One region of the Murdochiella vaginalis genome, then DNA from elsewhere that is predicted to be linked to it. Evidence: predicted binding sites of a transcription regulator. Region 1 holds the regulator's gene; the other holds the start of a gene.
What was found. Region 1 encodes HrcA, which represses chaperone genes, less so after heat shock. Its sites were predicted from a motif close to ATTAGCACTCNATANTATNGAGTGCTAAT; they were not measured.
Positions count from the first base shown of each region.

Region 2: the regulator HrcA is predicted to act here: its motif matches at 4,510-4,538, upstream of FXY30_RS06035 (co-chaperone GroES).

Region 1 covers NZ_LR698969.1:1,489,803-1,498,511, forward strand. The annotation lists gene mtaB (tRNA (N(6)-L-threonylcarbamoyladenosine(37)-C(2))-methylthiotransferase MtaB) at 1-675, opposite strand, end outside; gene prmA (50S ribosomal protein L11 methyltransferase) at 672-1,673, opposite strand; gene dnaJ (molecular chaperone DnaJ) at 1,673-2,794, opposite strand; gene dnaK (molecular chaperone DnaK) at 2,893-4,752, opposite strand; gene grpE (nucleotide exchange factor GrpE) at 4,779-5,435, opposite strand; gene hrcA (heat-inducible transcriptional repressor HrcA) at 5,484-6,506, opposite strand; gene hemW (radical SAM family heme chaperone HemW) at 6,689-7,903, opposite strand; gene lepA (translation elongation factor 4) at 7,890-8,709, opposite strand, start outside.
Region 2 covers NZ_LR698969.1:1,341,270-1,349,978, forward strand. The annotation lists gene FXY30_RS06010 (metallophosphoesterase) at 1-161, opposite strand, end outside; gene FXY30_RS06015 (pseudouridine synthase) at 158-904, opposite strand; gene FXY30_RS06020 (response regulator transcription factor) at 914-1,666, opposite strand; gene FXY30_RS06025 (hypothetical protein) at 1,735-2,247, opposite strand; gene groL (chaperonin GroEL) at 2,544-4,169, opposite strand; gene FXY30_RS06035 (co-chaperone GroES) at 4,207-4,491, opposite strand; gene srtB (class B sortase) at 4,643-5,533, opposite strand; gene FXY30_RS06045 (class B sortase) at 5,617-6,471, opposite strand; gene FXY30_RS06050 (NAD(P)/FAD-dependent oxidoreductase) at 6,495-7,661, opposite strand; gene pepF (oligoendopeptidase F) at 7,680-8,709, opposite strand, start outside.

The DNA.
Region 1 (8,709 bases):
CGCCACCGCTTCGATGACATCCGTAAGCTCTACGCCCGACATTTCTGCACGAAAAGGAGCTTCCTTTCCATAGCTTGCTACATGGATGCCGGTAAGCACCAATTCTTGAAAGCCGCGTGCCGCAAGTGCTTTTGCTTCCTGCAAAATGGAAGGCAGCGGCCGAGAGGCAATATGGCCGCGTGCATAGGGAATGATGCAATACGAACAGAACATATCACAGCCTTCCTGTATCTTAACGGTAGCCCGCGTTGTGGATTGCTCCGTCTCAATGGTCAACGCATCAAAATCCGTTGCCGCATCGAGATCCTCCACTGCAATTTGCCGTTCTCCGGTAGAACACACCTGTTCCACGAGAGCCGGCAGGCGTTGTCGGCCTTTTGTACCGAGAAGAATGTCCACTTCCGGAAGCGCGGAAAGAGAATCCGCTGCCACTTGTGCATAGCAGCCGACCACGGCGATGATCGCATTCGGATTTTCGCGTTTCATTTTCCGAATCTGCTGGCGGCTCTTGGCATCTGACATATGGGTCACCGTACACGTGTTAATTACAACCACGTCCGCCATTTCCTCTCCTTGGGCAAGCTGATAGCCGTCACGCAGAAAGAGCTCCTCCATGGCCTCCGTTTCATATTGATTCACTTTACAGCCTAACGTGTGAAATTTAATTCGCTTCATCTTGTTATTCCGTTCGCATCCGATCCCGCTTCCGCCGGCCAAGCCGATTCGAGACATGCCCACTCGCCCAAAATCGTCTGCTTGCTCACGAGAAACCCAGCCTGTTCCAACGCATTTCGGATGCTCTCTTGCTGGGTCGCTAAAAGGCCGGAGAGCACCACGCACGCCCCCGGATACAGTACTGTCGGCAAATCCGGCAAAAGGCGCAGCAGCGGCCCGGCTAAAATGTTGGATACGACCACATGAAATTTCCCATCCACATTTTTTAACAGATCGCTCTCACGGAAGGTGATGTCCACTTGATTTCGTTTTGCATTTTCCCGGGCGGAACGCAACGCGTCTTCGCTGATGTCGGTGGCCAGCACGTTGTCCATCCCCCGCTTTTTCATGTAGATGGCGAGAATTCCCGAGCCTGTTCCCAAATCGAGGCCGCTCTTCCCCTCTAAAGGCAGACGTTCCAAGGCTTCCAGACACAACGTTGTAGTCTCGTGGGAACCGGTGCCGAAAGCCATACCCGGCTCAATGAAAATGGGGAGCCGTGTCGCATCCGTCGGTTGCATCCAGGATGGAACAATTTCCATGGTTTTTCCGAGTGAAAGGGGATGATAGGTCTTTTTCCATTCTTCTTCCCAGTGAGAATTGTCCACCTGCTTTTCCTGCAGAATGCGAATTTCTCCGCCATATTGCTCATAACACTGGCGTTCCAAGCGTTCGATCGCCTGACGTCCCATGTCGTCGTCGGAAAAGAAAACCAATTGGACCACGTCGTCTGCTTGCCATGCTTCATCGGCCGCTTTCTCGACGGCGCGATGCAAGTCGGCACGCAACGCATCGCCGTCGGCCAGTTCCCAGTCCGGATGCTGTGCCTCATACTGCGCAATGGTCGTCGGATCCAGTGTCTGTGTGCCCAGCGTATCGCTGTCAGCAAGAAGCGCTTGCGCCGCCTCTTCCCATTCACGCGCATACATCATGGTCACTTGTAAGAACTTCGTTTCCATCAATCAAACAATTCCTTTACCTTGTCCCAGAAGTTTTTCTGTTTTTCTTCGACCTCATCACCCATAGCCTTGGCATAGGCACGCAATGCCTCCGCCTGTGCCTCATTGAGATGCGTCGGGGTTTGGATGTCCACAACAAAATGCAGGTCGCCGCGCCGCTGGGTACGCACATCCGGAGCGCCCTTTCCTTCCAGTGTAAAGCGCGTACCCGTCTGCGTTCCTTGCGGGATGCGGAACGTTTCTTTCCCCTCCATCGTCGGAACATCCACCTCATCCCCCAGGGTAGCCTGTACAAAGGAGATGGGAAGCTCAAAATAGAGGTCGTTGCCGTGACGTTCATATATTTCGGACGGTGTCACGCGAATGACAATATATACATCGCCGGCCGGTCCGCCATTGGCACCACCGTGTCCCTGGCCGCGCATGGGCAAAATGTTGCCATCCGCCACACCGGCCGGTATTTTAACCGACAACGTGCGGTTTTCTATCTCTCGTCCTTGACCGTGGCAATGCGGGCAGGCCTCTTCAATGATTTCACCGCGCCCGTTGCACGTGCTGCAGGTCATCTGCTGAACCATGCGGCCAAATGGGGTGTGCATTTCCCGATTGATTACGCCGCTTCCGTGACAGGTCGGACAGGTTTTTTTCGCGGTACCGTCCTTCGCACCCGTACCATGGCAATGACCGCATTCGCTTTCTCGTCGAATGGTGAGCGTTTTTTCCACACCGAAATATGCCTCACGAAAGCTGAGACGGATCTCTTTTCGAATATCCGCTCCGCGTTGCGCGCGATGGCTACTCTGCGCACCTGCCGATCGACGGCCGAACAAATCCCCGAAGAGGTCTCCAAAGATATCATTCATATCGAAACCGAAGCCGCCGGCACCAGCGTTCATGCCGTTTTCAAAGGCGGCTTCGCCGTAGGTATCATAAAGTCGGCGTTTTTCCGGATCCTGCAGAATGCCGTACGCCTCGCTTAAATCATTAAATTTTTTTGCTGCTTTTTCATCTCCCGGATTGAGATCGGGATGGTATTGTTTTGCTTTTCGGCGGTACGCTTTCTTGATGTCGCCTATTTCGGCATCGCGCTTCACGCCGAGCACTTCATACGGATCTTGCAAAGCCGGCTCCTTTCTTACACTAAAGAGTCATTGTAATCGAAACCGCACATAAAGAAAAGGGCACCGAAGCGCCCTTTTCTTTCTATGCTTGCCTTGCCTTACTTCTCTTTGGGGTCATCCTCGTCAACTACCTCGTAATCGGCGTCGACAACGTCATCCCCCTGCGCGCCCTGGCTCGCACCCTGCGCACCGGCATCGGCGTTCGGTCCGCCTGCCTGCTGGCCTGCCTGTGCATACAGTTTCTGCGAAAGCGTATTGAGCTCGCCCGTTAACGCTTCGGTGCGCTTTTTGATGTCGTCGAGATTTTCGCCGCCCACAACATCCTTCAAGGCTGTAATTTTCTCTTCCACTTTCTTCTTTTCGTCTTCCGAGACTTTATCGCCCAATTCTTTCAGCGTATTTTCCGTCTGATAGATCAGCGATTCCGCCTGGTTCTTGACTTCAATGAGTTCCTTTTTCTTTTTATCTTCTTCCGCAAACTGCTCCGCCTCTTTCACGCGGCGATCAATTTCTTCATCCGAAAGATGCGTGGACGAGGTGATGGTGATCTTCTGTTCTTTGCCCGTTCCCAAATCCTTCGCACTGACGTTGACGATGCCGTTGGCATCAATGTCAAATGTCACTTCAATTTGCGGGATGCCGCGACGTGCCGCCGGAATGCCAGAAAGCTGGAAGCGTCCAAGCGTCGTATTATCCGCCGCCATTTCACGCTCGCCTTGCAGAACGTGGATGTCTACGGTCGTCTGGTTGTCGGCAGCCGTCGTAAAGGTCTGGCTCTTTTTCGTCGGGATGGTGGTGTTGCGCGGAATGAGCACCGTCGTGACACCGCCCAGCGTTTCAAGGCCCAGCGACAGCGGGGTGACGTCCAAGAGAAGCAGATCCTTGACTTCACCGGTCAACACGCCGCCCTGAATAGCCGCACCGAGAGCAACACACTCATCCGGGTTGATATCCTTCTGCGGATCCTTTCCAGTCAATTTCTTGACCAGCTCCTGTACCATCGGTACGCGGGTCGAACCGCCCACCAGCAAGACTTTGTTCAGATCGGAAGCGGTGAGGTTCGCATCTTTTAATGCGTTCAGAACCGGCTCTTCCGTTTTCTTTACGATCGGTCCAATGAGTTCTTCAAACTTAGCGCGCGTTACCGTCATATTCAGATGCACGGGCTGTCCGTTGACCGCCGTAATGAACGGCAGGTTGATGGTCGAGGTCATGGCGCTGGAAAGTTCCTTCTTCGCTTTTTCCGCAGCATCCTTCAAGCGCTGGTCGCTGGTCGGGTCCAGACGAAGATCCACACCGTTTTCTTTCTTGAAGTCCTCTGCGATGTAGTCCATCAAGGCATTATCGAAATCATCGCCGCCCAGACGGTTGTTCCCGCGGGTGGAAAGAACTTCGAAGACACCATCGCCCACTTCCAGGATGGAGACATCGAAGGTGCCGCCGCCCAAGTCAAAGACCATGATCTTGGAAGATTCTTCCTCTTTGTCAGCGCCGTAGGCCAAGGCGGCCGCCGTCGGCTCGTTGATGATACGCTTTACGTCCAAGCCGGCAATTTTTCCGGCATCTTTGGTGGCCTGACGTTGTGCATCTGTAAAGTAAGCCGGAACGGTGATGACCGCTTCGGAAACGGTTTGCCCCAGATAGCTTTCTGCATCGGCTTTCAGCTTCTGTAAGATCATGGCGGAGATTTCCTGCGGCGTATAGGTCTTGCCGTCAATTGTCACCTTGCGGTCGGTTCCCATGTCACGTTTAATGGATGAAATCGTCCGATCCGGATTCATAATGGCCTGGCGTTTCGCGGTTTCGCCTACCAGACGCTCGCCGTCTTTGGTAAATGCCACGACAGACGGGGTGGTGCGATTGCCTTCCGCATTCGCAATAATCGTTGCCTGGCCGCCTTCCATAATGGCTACTGCCGAGTTCGTCGTTCCTAAGTCAATACCAATGATTTTTCCCATATTCTTTTCCTCCTTGTCGCTCAGCCTTATTTCGCCACTTTGACCATGGCCGGCCGAATCAATTTTCCGTTCAACTTATATCCTGTCTGCAGGGTTTCAATGACGTGCCCTTCGTCCACCTCCGCACTCTCTTCGGTAAGTACCGCATGGTGCAGATTAGGATCAAAGGCTTCGCCATCCGCCACAATGGCTTCCACCCCGTTTTTTTCCAATATCTCGCGTAACTGGGAATGAATCATTTCCATCCCCAGGAAGAAATTATCGTGTTCTTTTTCCGTGGCTAAGGCGCGTTCAAAATTATCCACCACATCGAGCAGCTGCAGAATCAGACGCTCATTCGCGTAACGTATTGTATTTTTCTGCTCTTCCTCGGTACGGCGTTTGTAATTTTGAAAGTCGGCTTGTAATCGCAAATACCGGACGGCGATTTCTTCGTTTTTCGATTCATCTACGGAAGCATCCTTTTTGTCGGATGGATCGTCCGTTGTTGCGTTCACATTCCCTTCTTCGGCGTCGTCCCCATTTCTGTTCATCCGTTCGTCCGCTTCTTCATGAGACGTCTTTCCCGTCGCATCCGCGAAGGTATCGTCGCTTTGGTTCGGTTTACCACCGGTCTCCTGTGCAACCTCTTTTTCCTGTTGCAACAGTTCTTCGACTGTTACCTTTTTCTTTTTATTTTTCATGCTTCCTCCTTTCCGCGGCACGATACCACTTGCCGCCGGAATTCAACCTTAGACTCGTCCTGTAATGGAATCGAGATATTTTCCCATGCGCCGCACATGGCCGATGGCGTTGCGATAGTGTAACCGCAATGGCCCAATGATTCCCAGCGCTCCATAGACCTGATCGTGTACGCGAAACGGTGTCGCGATGAGTGAAGCCCGATGCAGCAGGGGCAATTCATTTTCGGAGCCGATACGCACGATCGTTCCCTCTTGCGGTGAGATTTGATCGAGCAAGCCCAGAAAATCGGAGTTCGTTCGCAATTCCTCCAGAAACTGTAACGCACCCGGCAGATCGCTGCCTTCTACGAAACGCAACCACTTGGCCATGCCTTGGAACACTACGCGTTCTCCATGCTTGGCATTGAGTCGTTCGAGCAAGGTCGGAATGAGCTCACTCATGAGGTTGCCGTGTGTCACCGTCCCGCTGAAATAATCGGATTGCAAGAAAGCGGAAACATCACAGAGACGATGGCCTTCAAACAACTCCTGGAAAATTTCACCCAGACGCTCGAGACGCTCTTTGCTGTAATCCCCGTCCAGACGAATCAACTCGGTGTCCACAAAACGCGTATTGAATACGGTTACTGTCAGCAATTCGTGCGCCGAAAGCGGCAGAAAACGAATTTTTTCGATGATATCGTCCGTGCGCGCCGGCAAAAGGGCAAACGCCACACTGTCAGTTAAATCGGAAAGAATCGTGAGCGCCTGCTCCAGTAAACTTTCCGGATCGTAGGACTGCTTCAGCAAACTTCGGCTGCTTAGAGCGGAAATCGGCTCCGGGTCTTCTCCGCGTCGCAATAACTCATCCACATACCAGCGATACGCCTTTTCGACGGGAACGCGTCCGGAAGAGGTATGCGCCTTTTCCAGATAACCCATGTGTTCCAGATCGCTCATTTCATTTCGAATCGTAGCTGCGGATATGTTCATCTCATAGTCACGCCGCAACGTTCGTGATCCGATGGGCTGTCCTTCGTGAATATAGGATTGCAAAATGGCGCCCAGAATGAACATTTTTCGATCGTCCATATTGCCTCCTTCCATGGATGAAGCCCATCAAGCTAGTGTCCGGTTTACGGTATCTTGCATGGAACAATGCAACCGCTCCGTTTCCATCCTGTTATCACTCTATCTCTTTGAGTGCTAACACTATGATACAAGGCATCTTCTCCTTTGTCAATGGAAAGCGAAAAAAATGTGGTGGTTCGTCGTCAGCCTTCCCACTCCCAAAGGATGTCGGATAAAACGTCATTTTGTACATTGAGTCCTGCCGGTGTGAAAGCAATATGTGTCGGCGTAACGCAGAGCAAACCATTTTTCTGTGCTTCGGCAATGCGCTTCGGCGCCATATCGAGTACATCGATGCCGTTGCGGGCATAAAACGCATTACGATCAATACCCTGTATTTTGCGCAAGCCCATCATGACCTGCTCAAACAGGTCCTCTTCCAGCGTACGCTCTTCGCGCTGCTGGGGCAAGCGTCCTTCCGCAATCTCCTTGCCATAGGCATGAATGCCTGCAGGATTGCGATAGCGTTCTCCCTGCAGATAGCTCGCCGCGCCGACACCGATTCCAAGATAGTCTGCAGCACTCCAATATTTCAGATTATGCCGCGAGGCATAAGATGGCAGCGCAAAATTGGAAATTTCATAGCGCGCATAGCCTAAAGCAGAGAGGCCGTTCAAGACTTCCTCTTCTTCCTGTAAAAGAAGTGCCTCTTCCGGCAAGGGCAGATCGCCATGTTGCGCCTGCCACGAAAAATAGGTTTTTTCTTCTAAAATGAGAGAATACCAGGAAACGTGTTGCGGACGCCATTCTTCTATAAAAGATAGATCCCGACGAATCGCTTCCAGAGACTGCCCCGGCAAGCCGAGAAGAAAGTCCACATTCACGTTTCGTACACCGGTCTCCCGCAAGAGAGCAATGTCCCTTGTAACGTCTGCAGCGGTATGCGTACGGCCGAGACGCGTAAGCAGCGTATCGGACATGCTTTGCACACCGAGCGAGACGCGGTTCACGCCGGCAGCAACAAGAGTCGCGAGTCCGTCTCTATGCAGCGTTCCCGGATTGGCTTCCAGCGTAATTTCCACGTCTTTCGCGAAGGAGAAGGCGGCGCGAAGCGCATCCAAAAGAGATACCACCGCTTCCGGCGGCAAAAGCGAAGGGGTTCCTCCGCCGAAATAAACAGTATCCACAACATACGAAACGGGCGCAAGAAACGGCATTTGTTGCCGCCCTTGCGCCTGGTCCAAGAGATGAATTTCCTGTTTTAAAGAGGAAAGATAGGGAGCCTGCAAGGCCTCGGCATGCGGAAACGTTAAAAAATCGCAATAGAAGCAACGCTCTTGGCAGAAGGGATAGTGAATATAGAGTCCAAGCGGACGAATTTCCGGTGCCGCTTGGAAGGTGTTCTCAGTTTTCTTCATCGTACTTCAGTACATTCAAAAATGCGCTCTGCGGAATGTTGACGTTTCCGATTTGGCTCATGCGCTTCTTGCCTTCCTTCTGCTTTTCCAGCAGTTTCTTTTTTCGCGAAATATCGCCACCGTAGCACTTGGAAAGCACGTCTTTGCGCAATGCGGAAACCGTCTCACGGGCAATGATTTTCGCCCCGATGGCCGCCTGGATGGGCACCGCAAACTGATGGCGCGGAATTTCTTTTTTCATCCGCTCGCAAATGAGCCGTCCGCGCTCATACGCTTTATCGCGATGCACGATGAGCGAAAGCGCATCCACCGGCTCACTATTGACCAGAATATCCAGCTTCACCAGATCGGAAGGCTGATAGCCCTGCAGCTCATAGTCAAGGCTTGCATAGCCGCGTGTTTTGGATTTTAACGCATCAAAGAAATCATAGATGACCTCATTCAAGGGCATCTCATAATGCATGGAAACGCGGCGTTCATCCATGTATTCCATGTTCTTATACACGCCGCGCCGATCCTGACATAATTCCATAATCGTACCGATGTATTCCTTCGGTGTCATGATGTCGGCACGCACAATGGGTTCCTCCACCCGTTCTATATCGGTCGGATCCGGAAAATCGGTCGGGTTCTGAATGCTATATTGTGTTCCATTGTGCAGCGTAATGTGATAAATAACGCTCGGTGCGGTTGCCAGAATATCGAGATTGAATTCCCGTGCCAGACGTTCCTCAATCACTTCCATATGAAGCATGCCTAAGAAGCCGCAACGAAAGCCGAAGCCCAGTGCGGCGGAATTTTCTTTT
Region 2 (8,709 bases), 150 kb from region 1:
AGATCTCCAACGATATACACCTCGTCGGAAATCTTAACGGTTCGGTTCCATCGCTCTATCATGGTTTCATCCATTTCCTGCACCGTAGAAAAGGGACGGTGGCTGAAACGAATCACTTCTTCATCGCCAAAATGACAATCGGCGATATAGTACTTCCTCATCTTTCTTCGCTTCCTAAGCCCCCTTCGGGGCGTTGGCCCGCGGCGAGGCGCAACTGTTCAATTTCTTCTTCGCGTAATGGCCGATATTCCCCTTCCGGAAGGTCGGCGTCCAGCACCAACGGTCCCATGCGATGACGGTGCAAAGAAAGCACCTTTCGATTGCCGGCAGCAAACATACGTTTCACCTGATGATATTTGCCTTCGGTGATGGTCACGCTGACGCGCCCGTCCTCGCGCAAAAACAAGTGGGCCGGTCTTGTAAGGATACCCTCCGGTTCTAAAAGAATTCCCTTTGCAAAATCAGCGATGAGTGCCTCATCAATGGGGATATCGAGTTCCGCATAGTATTCTTTTTCTACATGCCGTCGTGGAGACAACAAGGCATGAGCCAATCTGCCGTCATCCGTCAGCAACAACAGCCCCGTCGTGTCCATGTCCAGTCTTCCTACAGGAAACAGCGGCCGAAAACGATCTTCCGTCCGCAGCAGGTCAAGAACCGTTTGCCGTTTATCGCGCGTAGCGGATAATACCCCCTTAGGCTTATGTAAGAGAAAATAGGCATAGCGCGGAAAGGCAACGTCATTTGTATCGTATTGCACGCTATCGCTTTCCTCAACGATATGCTTCGGCACTGTAATCGTCGTTCCGTTTACACGTACCCTTCCGGCGCGGATCAGAGCATTGACCTCTTTGCGTGATCCTAAACCCTGATGCGACAGCCATTTATCGAGACGAATACGCAAGCGAAATCCTCATTTCCGGTCCACTTTTCCTTGCACGCCGTAAGCATGCGTTAGTTCTCTGGCCTTCCATCGCAAGGGATCCGTGGATCGTAAGAGGTAGCCTTCTCCCCATTTTGTCGCGACCAGGTCATCCATGCCCAGCGTGCTGAGTTTTTCGCGCAGGCGGCGCACATAGACATCGATATTGCGCTCATGCACCTCATCCGTTTCCGACCATAAATCGCGCGCTAAATCGGCTCGCGTCAGCACCTCTCCCTTTTCGCGAATCAAAACCAAAAGCACTTCAAATTCCTTGCTTGTCAGCTGTACGCTTTTTCCGTCGCGCGAAAGTATGCGATGAATCAAGTCTATTTGCAGTCCAAAAAGCTCCATCATGAATTGATTCTCGCAAGTGCTTACGGCCATGGGCTTCTGACGAAGCAAGGCACGTACCCTGGCCTTGATTTCCAGCATATCCATGGGATAGCGCACCACTTCCTGATAGCCATATTCCAGTAAAAGAACAATGTGTTTCACCGATGGCGATCGTGTCATGAGCATTGCCGGAAAGGCATGAGAGCTTTCTAAAACCGAATAAAAATCCAAAATGTTTTCTTCTTCGGTTTCGTCGGTCAGAAGGGTTAAATCCACCTCCTGTTGAAGAAGAATTTCCTTGGCACGCTTGAGCGAAGCTGCACGGAACACCTCGTAGCCGTCATAAAGGAAGGCCGCCGAAAGGTCTTCTAATATGGTTTCATCCGGATGAATGATTAAAAGCCGCATAGTGCCTCCTTCAATTCTCCTCTACAGAATAGCAAGAAAATAGAAAAATGAAAAGGGGCTCTCTTTCATCATCCCTCATCAAGGGAAGCATCCGAAGATGACTGTGCCGAATGCGGAAAAATGGAATCATAATACAACACCAGTTGGTTCAAAATTTCCTCGTGACGACGGTAGAATGTGCTGCGCGAAAAAAACATCTCGCTGCATACTCTTGATATGGAGTAGCTTTTATAATAGCGATTTGTCAAAAGCGTCACGTCCTCATCGGAAAGATGAAGCAGCAACAGCTTAACGAGCTGCACTTCAATTTTCAGCCGCTCCAGAGTCGAAAAAAATTGTCGCTTTTCAAGTTCCAATAGAAAAGAGAGCGAAGGCAAATCCAGGCAAGACGACGAGTCGGATGAAACGGATTTTTGCGTCGGGATCATCGCGGCTACATAGTCATTGACGGATTGTGCTTCGCGCACGATTTCCTCTTCACGATAGCGTTCCAATTTTTCCTGATTTGTTTTATAACGGGAAAGTAAATCAATAATATGTGCGCGAATACGTGATTGATGTTCTGTAAAACCGGAATCCATTTTTCTCTCCTTTCCTCTCCTTCCGGAGAAGGTTTCATTTTGTCTCTCGAATAACCCTTTTGCTATCCCTTCCTCCTTCCACTTTCGTGAGGTAAACTTATTGTACCAAAGCTGTTCATCTGTCTATGTTTCCTGACGTTTCAATGTGTCTCAAGAAAAATACGCCGTCGCAACAATTTCATAAAACGGCATTCTTTTTCCCTTTTTTCAATAAAATAAAAACGGCAACAGAACGCACACTTCCGTTCTATTGCCGTTTTTCCAATTTTGTTTCTTTTTAACGCCTGCAGGACAAATTAATAGGCGCCGTACCCTGCCCCCGGGTTCATTCCTGGATCCTTCTTTTCTTCCGGAATGCTCACGACTGCGGCTTCCGTGGTAAGGAACATCGAGGCGATGGACACAGCATTCTGCAGAGCCGACCGGGTCACCTTGGTCGGATCCACAATGCCTGCACGGAACATGTTGACGTATTCTTCGCGCATGGCATCAAAGCCTTCTCCTGCTGCACTCGCCTTCACCTTTTCCACCACGACAGAGGGTTCAAGGCCCGCATTCGCGACAATCTGGCGCAACGGTTCTTCCAGCGCGCGCACAATGATCTGTCCGCCGACTTTTTCATCCCCTTCAAAGTCTGCAATATAGGCATCCACATCGTTGATCGCATCGATCATCGCTGTGCCGCCGCCGGCAACAATTCCTTCCTCGACCGCTGCACGCGTTGCAGAAAGGGCATCCTCGATGCGCAACTTCTTATCCTTCATCTCGGTTTCCGTTGCTGCACCGACACGCAGGACAGCAACGCCGCCGCCCAATTTTGCCAAGCGTTCCTTCAGCTTCTCCTTGTCGTAGTCAGACTCGGTATTTTCAATCTGCTTTTTGATCTGCTCTACACGCTGCGAAATGGCGCTCTTGTCGCCGTGTCCGCTGACGATCACCGTTTTTTCTTTATCAATATTGACCTTGCCGGCTCGGCCAAGCATGTCAATTGTGGCCGTCTTGAGGTCCAGCCCAAGATCTTCCGTAATAACACGGCCGCCCGTCAAAATCGCAATATCTTGCAACATTTCCTTGCGACGATCTCCGTATCCCGGAGCCTTGATTGCGACGGCATTAAACGTTCCACGAATCTTATTGAGCACCAACGTAGCCAGCGCTTCGCCTTCTACGTCCTCTGCAATAATGAGCAGTGTCTTCCCGGACTGTACGATCTGTTCGAGAAGCGGCAGAATATCCTGAATATTTCCAATCTTCTTATCCGTAATAAGAATGTAGGGATCTTCCAATTCCGCGACCATTTTTTCCGTATCGGTCACCATGTACGGCGAGAGGTAGCCGCGATCGAATTGCATTCCTTCAACGACTTCTAGCGTGTTTTCCATCGTCTTGGAATCTTCCACCGTGATCACACCATCTTTACCGACTTTTTCCATCGCTTCGGCAATCATCTGTCCAATTGCCTGTTCTCCGGCGGAGATGGTGCCAACGTTGGCAATGGCATCCATGGTGTCTACTTCCTTGGCCATTTCCTGCAACTTTTTCACGACGAAATCGGATGCTTTTTTCATGCCGCGCTTCACCACCATCGGATTTGCGCCGGCTGCAATATTGCGCAGGCCCTCGCGCACGATGGCTTGTGCCAGCAAAGTAGCTGTCGTGGTGCCGTCACCCGCCACATCATTGGTCTTGGTGGCGACTTCTTTTACCAACTGCGCGCCCAAGTTCTCAAAAGCATCTTCGAGATCAATCTCTTTCGCAATAGTGACGCCGTCGTTTGTGATAAGCGGTGCACCGAAGCTTTTCTCTAAAACCACATTGCGCCCCTTAGGGCCAAGAGTGACCTTAACCGTATCCGCTAATTTGTTCACGCCCTCCTGAATCTTGCTGCGGGCTTCAATGTTATAACTGATGAGTTTTGCCATACGTTCTCTCCTTACTCTTTCCTTTTATCTGCTGCAGTCAGTCACGAACAACAGCCAGCACGTCCTCAATCTTAATGACAATGTATTCTTCGCCATCCAACTTCACGTCGGTTCCGGCATATTTCGAATAAATCACACGATCGCCTATTTTAACCGCATCTTTGTATTCATCCTGGGCGGAAATTTTATCGCTGATAGCAACGACTTCCGCATATTGCGGCTGTTCCTGCGCCGATGACGGTAAGACAATTCCTGATGCCGTTGTCTCTTCTTTTTCTAATTTATGAATGACAATGCGCTCTCCGATTGGATTAAGTTTCATACGATCCTCCTGTCTTTTATTATCACTCTCTTTGTATGAGTGCCAACATGCTTAATATACCGCATGAAGAAACTTTTTTCAAGGCCTTTGTGGAAAATTAAAGGCGAGATCCTGGGATCTCGCCTTGTTTGATTCGATATCGCCTTCCCGTTTACTTGCTTACGGCGGATGCATCTGCCGGAGGCATTGGCGGCTTTTCCGTATTGTCCCACCCCCTGTTTGCGTCGATGCTCATGACCTGCTCGCGCGTAACCGTGCGTTCCTTGTTTTCTATTTTGACCAATACGCCTACAACGGCGATGCGTTTGCTCTCGTCCTGTGTGGTGGTACAGGTTGAAAGCGTCACGACGCGATCTTTTGCACTGAGCTTTTCCTTAAAATGAAAGTTCACTTCGGAGCGGTCCAAATCTTTCTGCAAATTGTTAAGAAATGTTTTCTCCTCCACATTGGGATCGCGATACGAATCCGTCGCATCGCGTTGGCGAATGGAAAAGATACGATACGTATAAATTCCTTTCTCGTTCACGAGAGAAAAAAGGTTATCGCTCTTGTCGACATAGCTCTGGTCCAAAAAGTGTTTGAGAATGCCGAACATCTCATCTCCGTAATACATCATGTGCCCGTAAAGAACCGTATTCTGATCCGTCAGATCGGGCTTGTTTTGATAATCCATAAAAGGAATGCCCTGAATACTGTACTTTTCGTCAATGCCTCTGCGAAGATAGTAGTCATTGTCCTTCGCCTGCAGAACCGGATATTGATTCGGTGCTCCGTAGATCATAATATAAGCAACAATATCCTTATTCATGGTCTTCAGGCGATTCATCAACGCTTCGTAATCCAACATCGGCGCATTCTGCGCCACGGAAGAAGCGGAAGAAGCCTCCTTTGGAATCGACAAATCGGCAAGCTGCTTCTGGACCGCAGCGATTTCCGAATTGGACTTTTGTCTTTCCCAAAGATAGGTGCCAATTTCTACTACACTAAACGCCATGATCATCAGGAAAATGCCCTGTATCAGACGCCGTAACCATTTTTTCATCGTTCTTCTCCTATCCTCGCCTGCATCGAGCTGAGGACCCCTATTTCTTACCTCTGCACCCCCGAATCGGCTGCCTGTTCAAATTATAAGCTTTGCGTCGTACTGCTTTCTTCCGGTGCTTTTTCTTTCTCATTTCCGTAAAAGCGTTTTGCTTCTTCAAACGCTTCCGGCGTCAATTCCGCTTTATCCAGCACGCCAAGAATGGCGAGACGATACGTATGATCGCCATCTCCCGTACAGGTGGATAACGTTAAGACTCGTTCCTTTGTGGTGACTGCTTTATCGTAGTGGAAATTGACCATACTGCCTTCGACAGCCTCTTTAAGTAAGGCCGCATATTCTTTTTCCGGCATGTTGGCACGGCGATACGGTGCTTCTTCCAATACTTTATGGATGGTAAACAGGCGATACGTATAAATGCCGTTGTTGGTGGTAATGGTAACCGTCTTTGGCGATTTGTCGGTAAACTCCTGTTCTTTATAATGACGCAAAACACCAAATTGCTGCAATCCGCCGGCATCCGGCATATGACCGTAAATGACGGTGTTCTGATCGGTCAGCTTCGAGGTGTTCTCCATATCCAGGAAAGGAATTCCATAGAGCTCGTATTCTTTATCGATATTGCGTCGCAAATAGTAATCATTGTCCCCCGAATACAGGAGCGGATAGGCATTCGGTGTGCCATCCAACGAAATCCAGCCTACGACATCGGCATTCCGTTTTTGCAAGTCTTTAATCTTTTTGTCAAAGCCGGGCTTTGCTAACGTGATCGTCCCGTGACGAATGCTCATCACCGTCTCGCTTGTCTCCTGCTCTTTGCTGCTCTCAGAAGCCGGTGCCGCCTCATCGCTTGCCGGGGCCTTTTTCTTTCCGCAAGCCGCGAAAAGAAGCACCAGGGCAAAAGCAACAACCAAAATCCCCCATTGTTTTCTTTTCATAACACACCCCTTTTCCTGCTTCGTTATTCCCCGATTGCGTCCAAGACTTCTTTTTTGGGCGTGCGATTTTTAATCCACGCTTTTGCTTTTCCTGTCAATTTCGTATCCTGATAAAGAATCGCACCGATCATCTTTTCTTCCGCATCAAAGAAGAACTTGCTAAAGGAACCATCTGTGCCTTCTTTATAGAGCATTTCTCCGTCATGCGATCCCGCAGAAAACAGCTTCACTGCACCGATTTGCAAGTTGGTAAAGAGCAACGGCGAATCATAGTGTGCTTCTTTACCGGACATGGTATCGCCCGCAACCTTTCCCATTTCCATCGCTGCGGACCAAAGTCCCATCGTTCGGCCATTCAGCTCTGCAACATCCCCTGCTGCCCAAACATTTGCTTCGCTGGTTTCCATGCGATCATTTACCACGATGCCCTTATCCTTTTGCAGCGTTTCTCCGGCTAAAGCCGTATTGGAGCGTACGCCAACCGAGAATACCACTGCATCGCAATCCAGCTTTTCGCCGTTCGTTAACGTCACACTGGTTACTTTGTTCTCACCGTGGACCGCCTTCAGGGACGCCCCAACATGAATGTGCAGATCTTCCTTGGTTTCAAGGCTCTTGCGAACCAACTCTCCGGTTTCTTTATCCAGCTGACGAATCAACAGATACTCGGCAAACTCACATACATGAACCTCAAAATTCTGTTGGCGAAGTGCATACGCCGCTTCCAATCCCAGCAAGCCGCCGCCGACGACAAGCACCCGACGAATTTGCGGGTAATATGCGCGAAGCGTATCCAAATCTTCCGCGGTACGAATGGAGGTGACTCCTTCCAATTTTCCACCCTCATACGGCGGAATAAAAGGATGGGCTCCCGTGGCAAGCAAAAGCTTGTCATAATGCAGACGATCTCCCTCGGCAAAAACAACCTCCTGTTTTTCATAATCCACCGAAGACACCGTCTTTCCGAGAAGAAGCTTTATGTTCTGCTCGGCATAGAATGCAGGCTTCTGGAGCAACAGATTCTCCGTCTTCTCTCCCGTTCCCATCGCTTCTGTGAGTCGAATTCGAAAATAAGGGGCCATGTTTTCGGCGGAGATTATTGTAATCTCTCCTTCCGCATCATTTTTTCTTATTTGTCTGGCGGCAAAGTACCCCGCAGCGCTGCCACCGATTATTACATAGTTGGTCATTGATTTGCCTCCCTATCATCATAAGCTCGCAATAGCTTCTACCTTTTCCACCAATCCCGCAAAAACGGAAAGCGCACTGTCCACCGTCTTGGGATCGGTCATATCGCATCCTGCCATCTTCAGCTGTTCAATCGGGAAATGGTGCGCGCCATCTTTCAAGAATGCGAAATAGGCATCTACATCTTCCTGACCGCCGTGCAGTACTTTTTGCGAAAGCACCGTAGCCGCGGTAAAGCCGGTGGCATATTTATATACATAAAAGTTGGAGTAAAAATGCGGAATGCGCATCCACTCGTAGGCAATCTCCGGATCCGAGATCATCGCGTCTCCGAAGTACTTTTTGTTTAATTCGAGATACAGGCGATCATAGTCCTCGCCCGCCAAGCTTTCGCCATTTTCAATACGCTCATGAACCGTTTTTTCAAATTCCTCAAACATCGTTTGACGATAGACCGTAGACTTGAAGCTGTCCAGATGGTGATCCAGAAGCTCTCGCTTTTCCTCTTCGGTTTTGGCATGTTTCGTCAGATAATCCAGCAACAGCAGTTCGTTAAAAGTGGAGGCAACCTCCGCCGCAAAAATCGTGTAATTGTAATAGAGAGCTTCATTGCTGTGCTTAGCGAAATAGCTGTGCATGGAATGTCCCATCTCATGGGCCAATGTGAACACGGAATCCAGCGTACCGTTAAAATTCAAAAGAATATAGGGGCGGCTTTCATAGGAACCGGAAGAATACGCCCCTCCCGCCTTTCCTTCACGAGGATAGACGTCCATCCAGCGTTCTTCAAAGGCTTTTCGATAGATTGTCTGATAGTCCTCTCCGAGCGGTGCCACCGATGCGATGCAAAGTTCCTTTGCTTCTTCAAAGGTATAGGTTTTCGCCGTTCCTTTAATGAGCGGAAGATAGACATCATACATATGCTGTTCCGTTAATCCCAGCAGCTCTTTTTTCTTCGCATAGTAACGATGCAGAAGCGGCAGATGCCGATCAACGCTCTCGAGCAACGAATCATATACAGATGGAGGAACATCATCTTCATAAAGCGTC